DNA from 4 places in the Streptomyces sp. NPDC048643 genome. Region 4 is predicted to be linked to each of the others. Evidence: riboswitches for the same ligand, from Rfam matches in the RefSeq annotation. Region 4 holds a riboswitch; each other region holds the start of a gene.

Region 1 (2,192 bases), on a different contig from region 4:
CGAGGAGTTGGCGCGCACCCGCGCGGTCCTGGCGGAGATGCTCGTGCGGCACACGGGGCAGAGCGCCGAGCGGATCGCCGCGGACATCGAGCGGGACCTCTTCCTCGACGCGCCCGCGGCTCTGGAGTACGGGCTCGTCGACCGGATCGTGCCGAGCCGCAAGGCCTCATCCGGCGCGCCCGGCGCGAGGTGAGCGGCCGATGATCCCCGACCTCCCTCCGCTGCCCGCGCTGACCCGCGCGGAGGCCGAGCTGATCGACCGCTACCTGGACGTGGTCGACCTGGTCGGCCGGATCAACCCGGCCCGGCCCGGCGACACCTACCGAGGGCTGCGCGCCGCCCAGGCACTGGTGGCCAAGGCGACGGCCCTGCGGGACGCGCTCGCGCTCATGCACCAGCGGGGCGAGAGCGAGGTGCACGCGCCGACGCTGGCTCAGGCGCTGCGCGTGCTGGACGGTGAGCGGCGAACCACGCGGGTCACGATCCCGCCCGTGTCCGGCAGTTGACGCCCGCGCACCCTGGCCCGGCACACGCCGCGTCGCCGGACCGTCCGCACCGCGACTCAAACGCACCAGATGGTGTACCCCCTGATGGCGTAGGAATCAGTCCTTTCTCGGACCCCTCCGACTTGCGCAACACGGAGGACAGAGAGGCGGAATGAGGGGTTCCGGTGCAGGTGCGGGGGTCACCCGTGTCCCCAACACCCTTTCGAACAGAGGGGTGTCCACCCGAACGGGTGAGTGGTGAGTAAGCCCACAAAACACCGGTTCCGCTCGGATTTTGCGACGTTCATGGGTGAAGATCCCTTCCGACGACAAGCCCCCGCCACAGCGGCGGGGCGGTCCGGGCGGACGCCGAGTCCTGCCGCCGCCCGGATGCCCGGTCGACAGAAGTGGATCGGCAGGAGTGGAGGACCCAGCACGACGGTCCGCCGGAGCAGCGTTCCGGGTGGACCTTGGGGTGAAGCCGCAGCAGCGGCCGGGCAACTTCGCCAGCCCGAATCCGACAGGTCATCCTTCACAGGCGGCTGACGAAGGGTTGCGCATGACTGCGCTCAATCGTGTCCCGTCGCTGTGGACCAGGGCCGGTACGGCCTCGGCCCTCACCATCGCCGCCGTCGGCGGCAGCCTCGTGGTCCCTGGTGTCGCACCCGACGCCCAGGCGGCCACGACCGCGACGAAGGCACTCCAGGTCGCGGCCTCGAAGCACGGCGCCCCGTACAAGTACGGGGCCACGGGACCGCACCGCTTCGACTGCTCCGGGCTCACGCTCTACTCGTTCAAGAAGGCGGGCAAGAAGCTGCCTCGAACGGCCGCGGCGCAGTACAACAAGACGCACCACGTCTCCGCCTCGCATCGCAAGGCCGGGGACCTCGTGTTCTTCCACTCGGGCCGGAGTGTTTACCACGTCGGCATCTACGCCGGGAAGGGAAAGATCTGGCACTCCCCGAAAACGGGGGAAGTGGTGAAGCTCCAGAAGATCTGGACACGGAGCGTCTGGTACGGGCGGGTCAGCTGACCTGACCCTGGGCGGCGGCGGGGGCCGCCGCCCAGGGATCACATCGGTGCGACCGCATCCTTCACGTACCGCCCCCGGCCGTGCGCCGAAGGGCCGGCGACGGTCCACCTCCTCCGCACGCCGGCAGCACCCGCTCAGGCCCTCAGCGGCTCCAGGAGGAGCACGAGGCCGAGCACGGTGAGCGCGCCACCCGTGACGGCCTCCACGGCACGTGCGGCCCGGGGCCGGCGCAGCCACCGTCCCAGCCGGTCCACGAGCAGCGCGACCGCCGGGAACCACACCAGGGCCAGGACGACCACGATCAGCGCCAGGAGCAGCGTCCGCGGCATCGCGGGGCTGCCGGCCGGCACGAACTGCGGCAGCAGGCTGAGAAAGGTGATCGGCGCCTTCGGGTTGAGGGCGTTGGTGACGAAGCCCTGCCGCAGCGGGCGAACGGCCACGCCCGTCCCGGTCGGCGCCGCCCCACGCGCACCCTCTCCCGGCCCCTCCCCGTCGTCCGTCGAGGGCGCACCCGGACCCCGCCCCGTCCCGTCGGCCCCGCGCGGTCGCCCGAGCGCGCGCACGGTACGCAGGCCCAGGTACAGCACGTAGGCGCCGCCGAGCAGCTGGAGCGTCCGGAACAGCGCCGGTACGGCGGTGAGCACCGCGGCGACTCCGGCGACGGCCAGCGCCGT
Region 2 (2,192 bases), on a different contig from region 4:
CTGGTGCGCAACCGGCTCGACGAGATCCCGCACGAGACGGCCAACCCGGCCCGCCGCGCGGCCAAGGAGCTCTCCCGGCAGCTGTTCCCGCCGACGGCGCGCATGTCGCGCCCGCGCCAGGGCACCGAGGAGACCGTCCAGAAGATCGACTCCGCGGCCGTACGGTCCTTCTACGAGAAGCACGTGCGTCCCGCGACGGCCACCGCCGTGGTGGTCGGCGACCTCACCGACGTGGACGTGGACGCGCTGCTCGGTGACACCCTCGGCTCCTGGACCGGTTCGACCGCCGAGCCGCGCCCGGTACCGCCGGTGCACGCCGACGACACGGGCCGCGTGATCATCGTGGACCGCCCCGGCGCCGTCCAGACGCAGCTGCTCATCGGGCGGGTCGGCGCCGACCGCCACGACCGTGTGTGGCCCGCCCAGGTGCTCGGCACGTACTGCCTCGGCGGCACCCTCACCTCGCGTCTGGACCGCGTCCTGCGCGAGGAGAAGGGCTACACGTACGGGGTGCGGGCGTTCGGCCAGGTCCTGCGTTCCGCGCCGGACGGCACCGGAGCCGCGATGCTCGCCATCAGCGGCTCGGTGGACACCCCGAACACCGGCCCGGCGCTCGACGACCTGTGGAAGGTGCTCCGCACCCTCGCGGCCGAGGGACTGACCGACGCGGAGCGCGACGTCGCCGTGCAGAACCTGGTGGGCGTGGCGCCCCTCAAGTTCGAGACCGCCGCGGCCGTCGCGGGCACGCTCGCCGACCAGGTCGAGCAGTACCTGCCGGACGACTACCAGTCGACGCTCTACCAGCAACTGGCCGCGACCGGCACGGTGGAGGCCACCGCGGCCGCCGTCAGCGCCTTCCCGACGGACCGTCTGGTGACCGTCCTGGTGGGCGACGCCGCGCAGATCGAGGAGCCCGTCAGGGCGCTCGGCATCGGTGAAGTCACCGTGGTCACCGCCGAGTAGGACCGTGTGACCGAGATGGGCCCTGGTGACTGAAGAGTCACCAGGGCCCTCTTTTACGCGGACATCGCCCCCAAGATGTCCGTATTGGTGCGGAGGTTGCCTTCTGTGCTGTGGGATGCGCTACAAAAACCGTGATCCGTTTGTTGTTCGAAAGATCTCGCGTTTAGCGTCAGTCCGGCTGTTCGTCAGGCAGTGCGCCGCGCCCGCGGCACCGGACAGTCATCGCCGAGTCCCCGCATGGCGCGAGCCAGGGGAGCCGGGGACCCACACGTAGTCCCTGGGGTGAATCGGACGCCCTCCCCGGAGGGGGCCCGTAGGAGACCTTCCTGCTCCGAACCCGTCAGCTAACCCGGTAGGCGAGAAGGAAGGAAAGGATCAGCCCTTACATGGCGTTCACCTGTGGCACCGGGAAGCATCGTCGTCCGAGCCGCGTGCAGCGCACCACGAAGAACGCCGTCGGCGTCGCGGCCCTCACCACCACCGGTGTCCTCGGAACCCTCGCGGCACCCGCGTTCGCCGCGACACCGTCCGCCGAACAGACCGGGCTGACCCAGGCCATCACCATCGGTGACTCCGTCGCCGAGCAGATCGACGCGCAGGCCGCCGCCCAGCAGCACGCCGCCGACGTGGCCGCCGCGCGGGAGAAGGCCGAGCGAGCCGCGCGCAAGAAGGCCGCCGAGCTGGCCGCGAAGGCCCGCGAGAGCAAGGAGCGCGCCGCCCGTGCCGCCGAGCGCAAGCGGCTCAACACCTTCGTCATGCCGATCACCGGCTCGTACGTCTCCACCGGCTACGAGACCGGCGGCAGCCTCTGGTCGTCCGGCAGCCACACCGGTGTCGACTTCCACGCCGCGTCGGGCACCTCGGTGCACTCCGTCGGCGCCGGCACCGTCGTCACGACCGGCTGGGGCGGCGCCTACGGCAATCAAGTAGTGATCAAGATGCACGACGGCACGTACACCATGTACGGGCACCTGTCGTCCATCGGTGTCTCCGTGGGCCAGACGGTCACTCCGGGCCAGCAGATCGCGCTCTCCGGCTCGACCGGCAACACCACGGGGCCGCACCTGCACTTCGAGGCGCGCACCACCGCGGAGTACGGCTCCGACATGGACCCCGTCGCGTACCTCCGCTCGCACGGCGTGAACGTCTGACGACCGCTTCGCGGCTTCTCCACCGTTTCGATGCCCCGGCTCACCGAGCCGGGGCATCGTCGTTTCCGGAGGCCGTCT
Region 3 (2,192 bases), on a different contig from region 4:
GATCGTGGGGTCCGGCCTTCGGAGGCGGGCCTGCCGTCAGGAGCAGGTCGGGCGAGGGGGTGTCAGCCGACGGCGACACCGTGCGAGCGCAGGTACGCGACCGGGTCGATGTCCGAGCCGTAGTCGGGCGTGGTCCGGATCTCGAAGTGCAGGTGCGGTCCGGTGACGTTGCCGGTCGCTCCGGAGACGCCGATCTGCTGGCCCTCGGTCACGGTCTGGCCCGCCGAGACGGACAGGGCCGACATGTGGGCGTACTGCGAGTACCGGCCGTCGGCGTGCTGGATGACGACCTGGTTGCCGTAGGCGCCGCCCCAGCCGGCGGAGACGACGGTGCCGGCGGCGATGGACTTGATGGTGGTGCCGGTCGGGACGACGAAGTCCGTGCCCGTGTGGTAGCCGCTGGACCACATGCTGCCCGCCACCTTGTAGTTGGTGCCGATGACGGCGCCGTCCACGGGGAGGGTGTAGCCCGAACTGTTGCTGGTGGCGGCCGTCTTGGTGGCCGTGCTCGCCGTGTCGGCCTTCTCCGCCGCGGGCTTGGCGGCGGAGGGCTTGGCGGCCGAGGGCTTGGCGGCCGAGGGCTTCGCCGGGGCGGAGGCCTGCGGAGTGGCGGCCCGCGCGCCGAGGGACAGCTTCAGACCCGGGTGGATCAGGGACGGGTCGCTGCCGATGGCGGAGCGGTTGTCCGAGTAGATCTTCTTCCAGCCGCCGCTGACGTGCTGGTCGTCGGCGATCTTGGCGAGGTAGTCGCCGGCCTTCACCGCGTACGTCTTCGACGTGCCGGCCTTCGCGGCGGCCGGGGCGACGGTGGCGGACTTCTGGGTGTGCTGCGTGACGGCGGCGGCCGGGGTCGCGGCGTGGGCGCCGGTGGCTCCCAACAGCGGCAGCGCGAGTGCGGCGCCACCGGTTCCGGCCACGGCGATCGAGCGGGTGAGACGCAGGGACTTGGGACGGCGGTGCTTACCCTTCGCGGGCATGGCGAATTCCTCTCCGGCGCCTGCGAGGTGAGCTGTCGGGTGCGGGCTGGAGATGCCCGGCCACGCGGCTGCATGGCTGTACCCCTAGCCTGTTCCGGAGACCGGACCAGGCGCGGAACCTGTGGGTCCCCCGCTCCTGCCGTGGACGGGTGAGTGTGCGGATTCCGGGCGGCGGCAGGATTGGGCGTCCGTCCGGATTGAGGCAGAACGTAAGCGAGATGCGAGCACGTCGACAACCATGTGCGGATTCTGTGCGCTCGCCTTTCTTGATCCATGGAGAATTCGCCGTCACACTCCGTGGAAAGACGATCTTTCCCGGCTTTGAATTCGCCCATAATCAACGGTGCGTTGAGAAAAGCCGACGGCAACACATCGTCACGAATATGACCCTGCTCACGCGACCCGGCTCACGCCGCCTTATTCCAGGGCCAGTTGGAATGAAGGCACTATTTCGGACAGAACAGTCAGATGCGACGCAGGCGGATAACCGTCGCATCGAGATCGCCCCGCAGTCCGGTGTGCAGTCCGTGATGCAGCAGCACCGCGCCGCGGTGCACTTCGCCCGTTTCGACCCATTCGTAGATGCCCGCCGGGTCGAGCCCGCGCAGCCTGAGCGGGGCGGGGCGCACTCCGTGATGCTGCGCCTGCAGCCACGCGAGGACCACGGCCTCGTCGCCGAGCACGTACTGCACGGCGCTCAGCCCGCCCTCCGGGGGCCGCAGCCGGTAGAGGTCACCCTGCTGCACGACCGGCCGGATCTCCTTGTAGAGCTCGACCCAGCCCCGCGCCTCGGCCAGCTCCTCCGCGCTCCACCGGCTGAGGTCGCCGCCGACGCCGAGGACCCCGGCCATGGAGCTCACGAAGCGGAAGCGCAGCGAGCTGACCCGGCCGTTGAGCAGGTCGTTCGGGCTGTCCGTGACCCAGGCGGCCATGATCCGGGCCGGATGGACCTGGCTGAAGCCGTGCTGGATGGCGAGCCGGTCGAGCGGGTCGGTGTTGTCGGAGGTCCACACCTGGTCGGTACGGGCCATGACACCGAGGTCGATCCGCCCGCCGCCGCCGGAGCACGACTCGAAGGCGACGCCGGGGTGCGCCGCGCGCAGCCGGTCGAGGAGGGAGTAGAAGGCCTCGACGTGGGCCACCCAGAGCTTCTGCGGATAGCGCTCGCCGGGCCAGCCGGCGTCCGTGAAGGAGCGGTTGAAGTCCCATTTCACG
Region 4 (2,192 bases):
CCGATGTAGAGGCCGACGTGGCTGATGTCGTCGTAGAAGAAGACGAGGTCACCGGGCTTGGCGTCGGCGAGGGAGACCGTCGTGCCGGCGTTCACCTGGTCGTAGGTGACACGCGGCAGGGAGACGCCGGCGGCCTTCCAGGCGGCCTGGGTCAGGCCCGAGCAGTCGTAGGAGTCCGGGCCGGTCGCGCCCCACACGTACGGCTTGCCGATCTGTGTGCGGGCGAAGGCGAGCGCCTTGCCGGCCTTCGTCGCGTACGAGGGGTCGGTGGCCGTCGAGCCGGACGAGCCCGTCGTGCCGCCCGACGGCGAGCCCTGCTCGGTGGCCTTCTCCTTGGCCGCCTTCTCCGCCGCAGCCTGCTGCCGTGCCAGCTCCGCCGCCTTGACGGCCGCCCGCTCCCGCTTCTTCTTCTCGATCGCCGCCAGCCGCGCCTTCTCCTCGGCGGTCAGCTTCGAGAGCAGGTCGCGGGCCGCGGAGAGCTTGCGCTGCACCGTCGCCTTGGACGTCTTGAGCGCGTTCTGCGAGGTGGTCAGCGACTGGAGGCTCTCGCTGGCCTCGGTGCGCTTCTTGGTCGTCGCCGCCTGCTCGGTGACGTAGTCGTCGACGGCGGCCTTCTGCCGGGTCGTCAGACGGCTCATCAACTGCGTCTGGTCGAAGTAGTCCTGCGGGTCGTCGGCGAGCAGCAGCGTCGCGGTGCCGGGTGTGGAGGCTCCCGTGCGGTACTGCGCGGCGGCGAACGAACCCAGCTCCTCGCGCGCGGAGTTGAGCTTGTCGGTGCGCTCGGCGACGTCGTCGAGGAGGGTGTCGACGCGCTTGCGCTGCTTGGTGGTCTTCTCCCGGGTGGCGTTGTACTTCTCGGTGGCCGTCTCGGCCTGGTGGTAGAGGTCGTTGACCTTCTTCTCGACCTCTTCGACGCTGGGCCTCGGCTCGGCCGAGGGCGCGGCGTTCGCCGTCTGGGAGAGCAGGGCCACCGAGGTGAGGGCCGCCGTCGCGAGGGCGGGGGTCCGTATGCCTGCCATGCGCGAACCCGTAGGACGCGACTTGCGGTGCGACGCCAAGAGAGGCGACTCCTTCCGTCATCCGCCTACCGAGTTAGCTGTCGGGTTCGGGCGGGTGGTTCCGGAAGGATTGCCCTACGGTCCTGGCCCCTCGGGGCGGTCGGACCGATTCACCCCAGGTCGGTGGGTCCCCGGCTCCGGCCGCCTGGTGGGCGGGCCGAACTCGGCGGAGGCCGCTCGGCCCGGCGACGTTCGCCGGTTGCGGTCGGGCGGCCTTCCAGCACGCTAGCCAACTCGTGTGGTCCGTGTGAAGGTTGGAGTGCGATATGCCCGATACATTTTCGTGACCTTGGCCATGTGCCCCGTCGCGGGCGCCGGGCATGAGTGGTGTGTGCCACTTTGTGAGGGTGTCCGGGGGCGGCTCCTCCCGGCACGGCGACCGTGGTGGGGACCGGTCGTACCCGCTCCGACGTGCACTTACCGTCACGAGCCGGTCACGCGCACGCGTCGCGAGTTCCCGTCGAGTCCTCGGGGTGGCCTCGGTGTGTCAGTGGGGCGGCCTAGACTCGGAGAGCGATGAGCAGCCTCTTTGACGACAGCTTCCTGGCGGACCTCAAGCCCTCCGCGGCCCACGAGGACGAGCACCCGCCGCCGCCCGAGGACGAGCACGCGCCGGAGCCGGTCGCGGACGACCTGTTCGGCGGCCGGTTCGACGTGCCGCCGAGCCGGGACGCGTACTACCGCGACGGCGCGCACCGGCCCGTCGTGGACCCGGCGGCCCTCCTCGACGGGCTGAACGAGAACCAGCGCGCGGCCGTGGTCCACTCCGGCTCCCCGCTGCTCATCGTGGCCGGCGCGGGTTCCGGCAAGACCCGCGTGCTCACCCACCGCATCGCCCACCTCCTCGGCGAGCGCCATGTGCACCCCGGCCAGATCCTCGCGATCACCTTCACGAACAAGGCCGCGGGCGAGATGAAGGAGCGCGTCGAGCAGCTCGTGGGCCCCCGGGCCAACGCGATGTGGGTGATGACCTTCCACAGCGCCTGCGTCCGCATCCTGCGCCGCGAGAGCAAGCAGCTCGGCTTCACCTCGTCCTTCTCGATCTACGACGCCGCCGACTCCAAGCGCCTGATGGCGCTCGTCTGCCGTGATCTCGATCTCGACCCCAAGCGCTTCCCGCCGAAGTCCTTCAGC

The links. Region 4 has a riboswitch for cyclic di-AMP ahead of AB0C62_RS21670 (NlpC/P60 family protein). Riboswitches for the same ligand answer to the same signal wherever they lie in the genome.
Positions count from the first base shown of each region.
Region 1: linked by a shared signal. The riboswitch ahead of AB0C62_RS03135 (C40 family peptidase) and the one ahead of AB0C62_RS21670 (NlpC/P60 family protein) in region 4 are both predicted to bind cyclic di-AMP.
Region 2: linked by a shared signal. The riboswitch ahead of AB0C62_RS22450 (M23 family metallopeptidase) and the one ahead of AB0C62_RS21670 (NlpC/P60 family protein) in region 4 are both predicted to bind cyclic di-AMP.
Region 3: linked by a shared signal. The riboswitch ahead of AB0C62_RS08730 (LysM peptidoglycan-binding domain-containing M23 family metallopeptidase) and the one ahead of AB0C62_RS21670 (NlpC/P60 family protein) in region 4 are both predicted to bind cyclic di-AMP.

Region 1 covers NZ_JBEZHO010000002.1:282,815-285,006, forward strand. Annotated here, with positions in the region: gene AB0C62_RS03125 (ATP-dependent Clp protease proteolytic subunit) at 1-193, shown strand, start outside; gene AB0C62_RS03130 (hypothetical protein) at 201-506, shown strand; cyclic di-AMP (ydaO/yuaA leader) riboswitch at 843-1,041, shown strand; gene AB0C62_RS03135 (C40 family peptidase) at 1,045-1,518, shown strand; gene AB0C62_RS03140 (LysE family translocator) at 1,653-2,192, opposite strand, start outside.
Region 2 covers NZ_JBEZHO010000022.1:94,245-96,436, forward strand. Annotated here, with positions in the region: gene AB0C62_RS22445 (pitrilysin family protein) at 1-963, shown strand, start outside; cyclic di-AMP (ydaO/yuaA leader) riboswitch at 1,177-1,336, shown strand; gene AB0C62_RS22450 (M23 family metallopeptidase) at 1,350-2,114, shown strand.
Region 3 covers NZ_JBEZHO010000006.1:163,676-165,867, reverse strand. Annotated here, with positions in the region: gene AB0C62_RS08730 (LysM peptidoglycan-binding domain-containing M23 family metallopeptidase) at 63-977, opposite strand; cyclic di-AMP (ydaO/yuaA leader) riboswitch at 982-1,139, opposite strand; gene AB0C62_RS08725 (alpha-galactosidase) at 1,442-2,192, opposite strand, start outside.
Region 4 covers NZ_JBEZHO010000021.1:44,351-46,542, reverse strand. Annotated here, with positions in the region: gene AB0C62_RS21670 (NlpC/P60 family protein) at 1-1,058, opposite strand, end outside; cyclic di-AMP (ydaO/yuaA leader) riboswitch at 1,066-1,237, opposite strand; gene pcrA (DNA helicase PcrA) at 1,575-2,192, shown strand, end outside.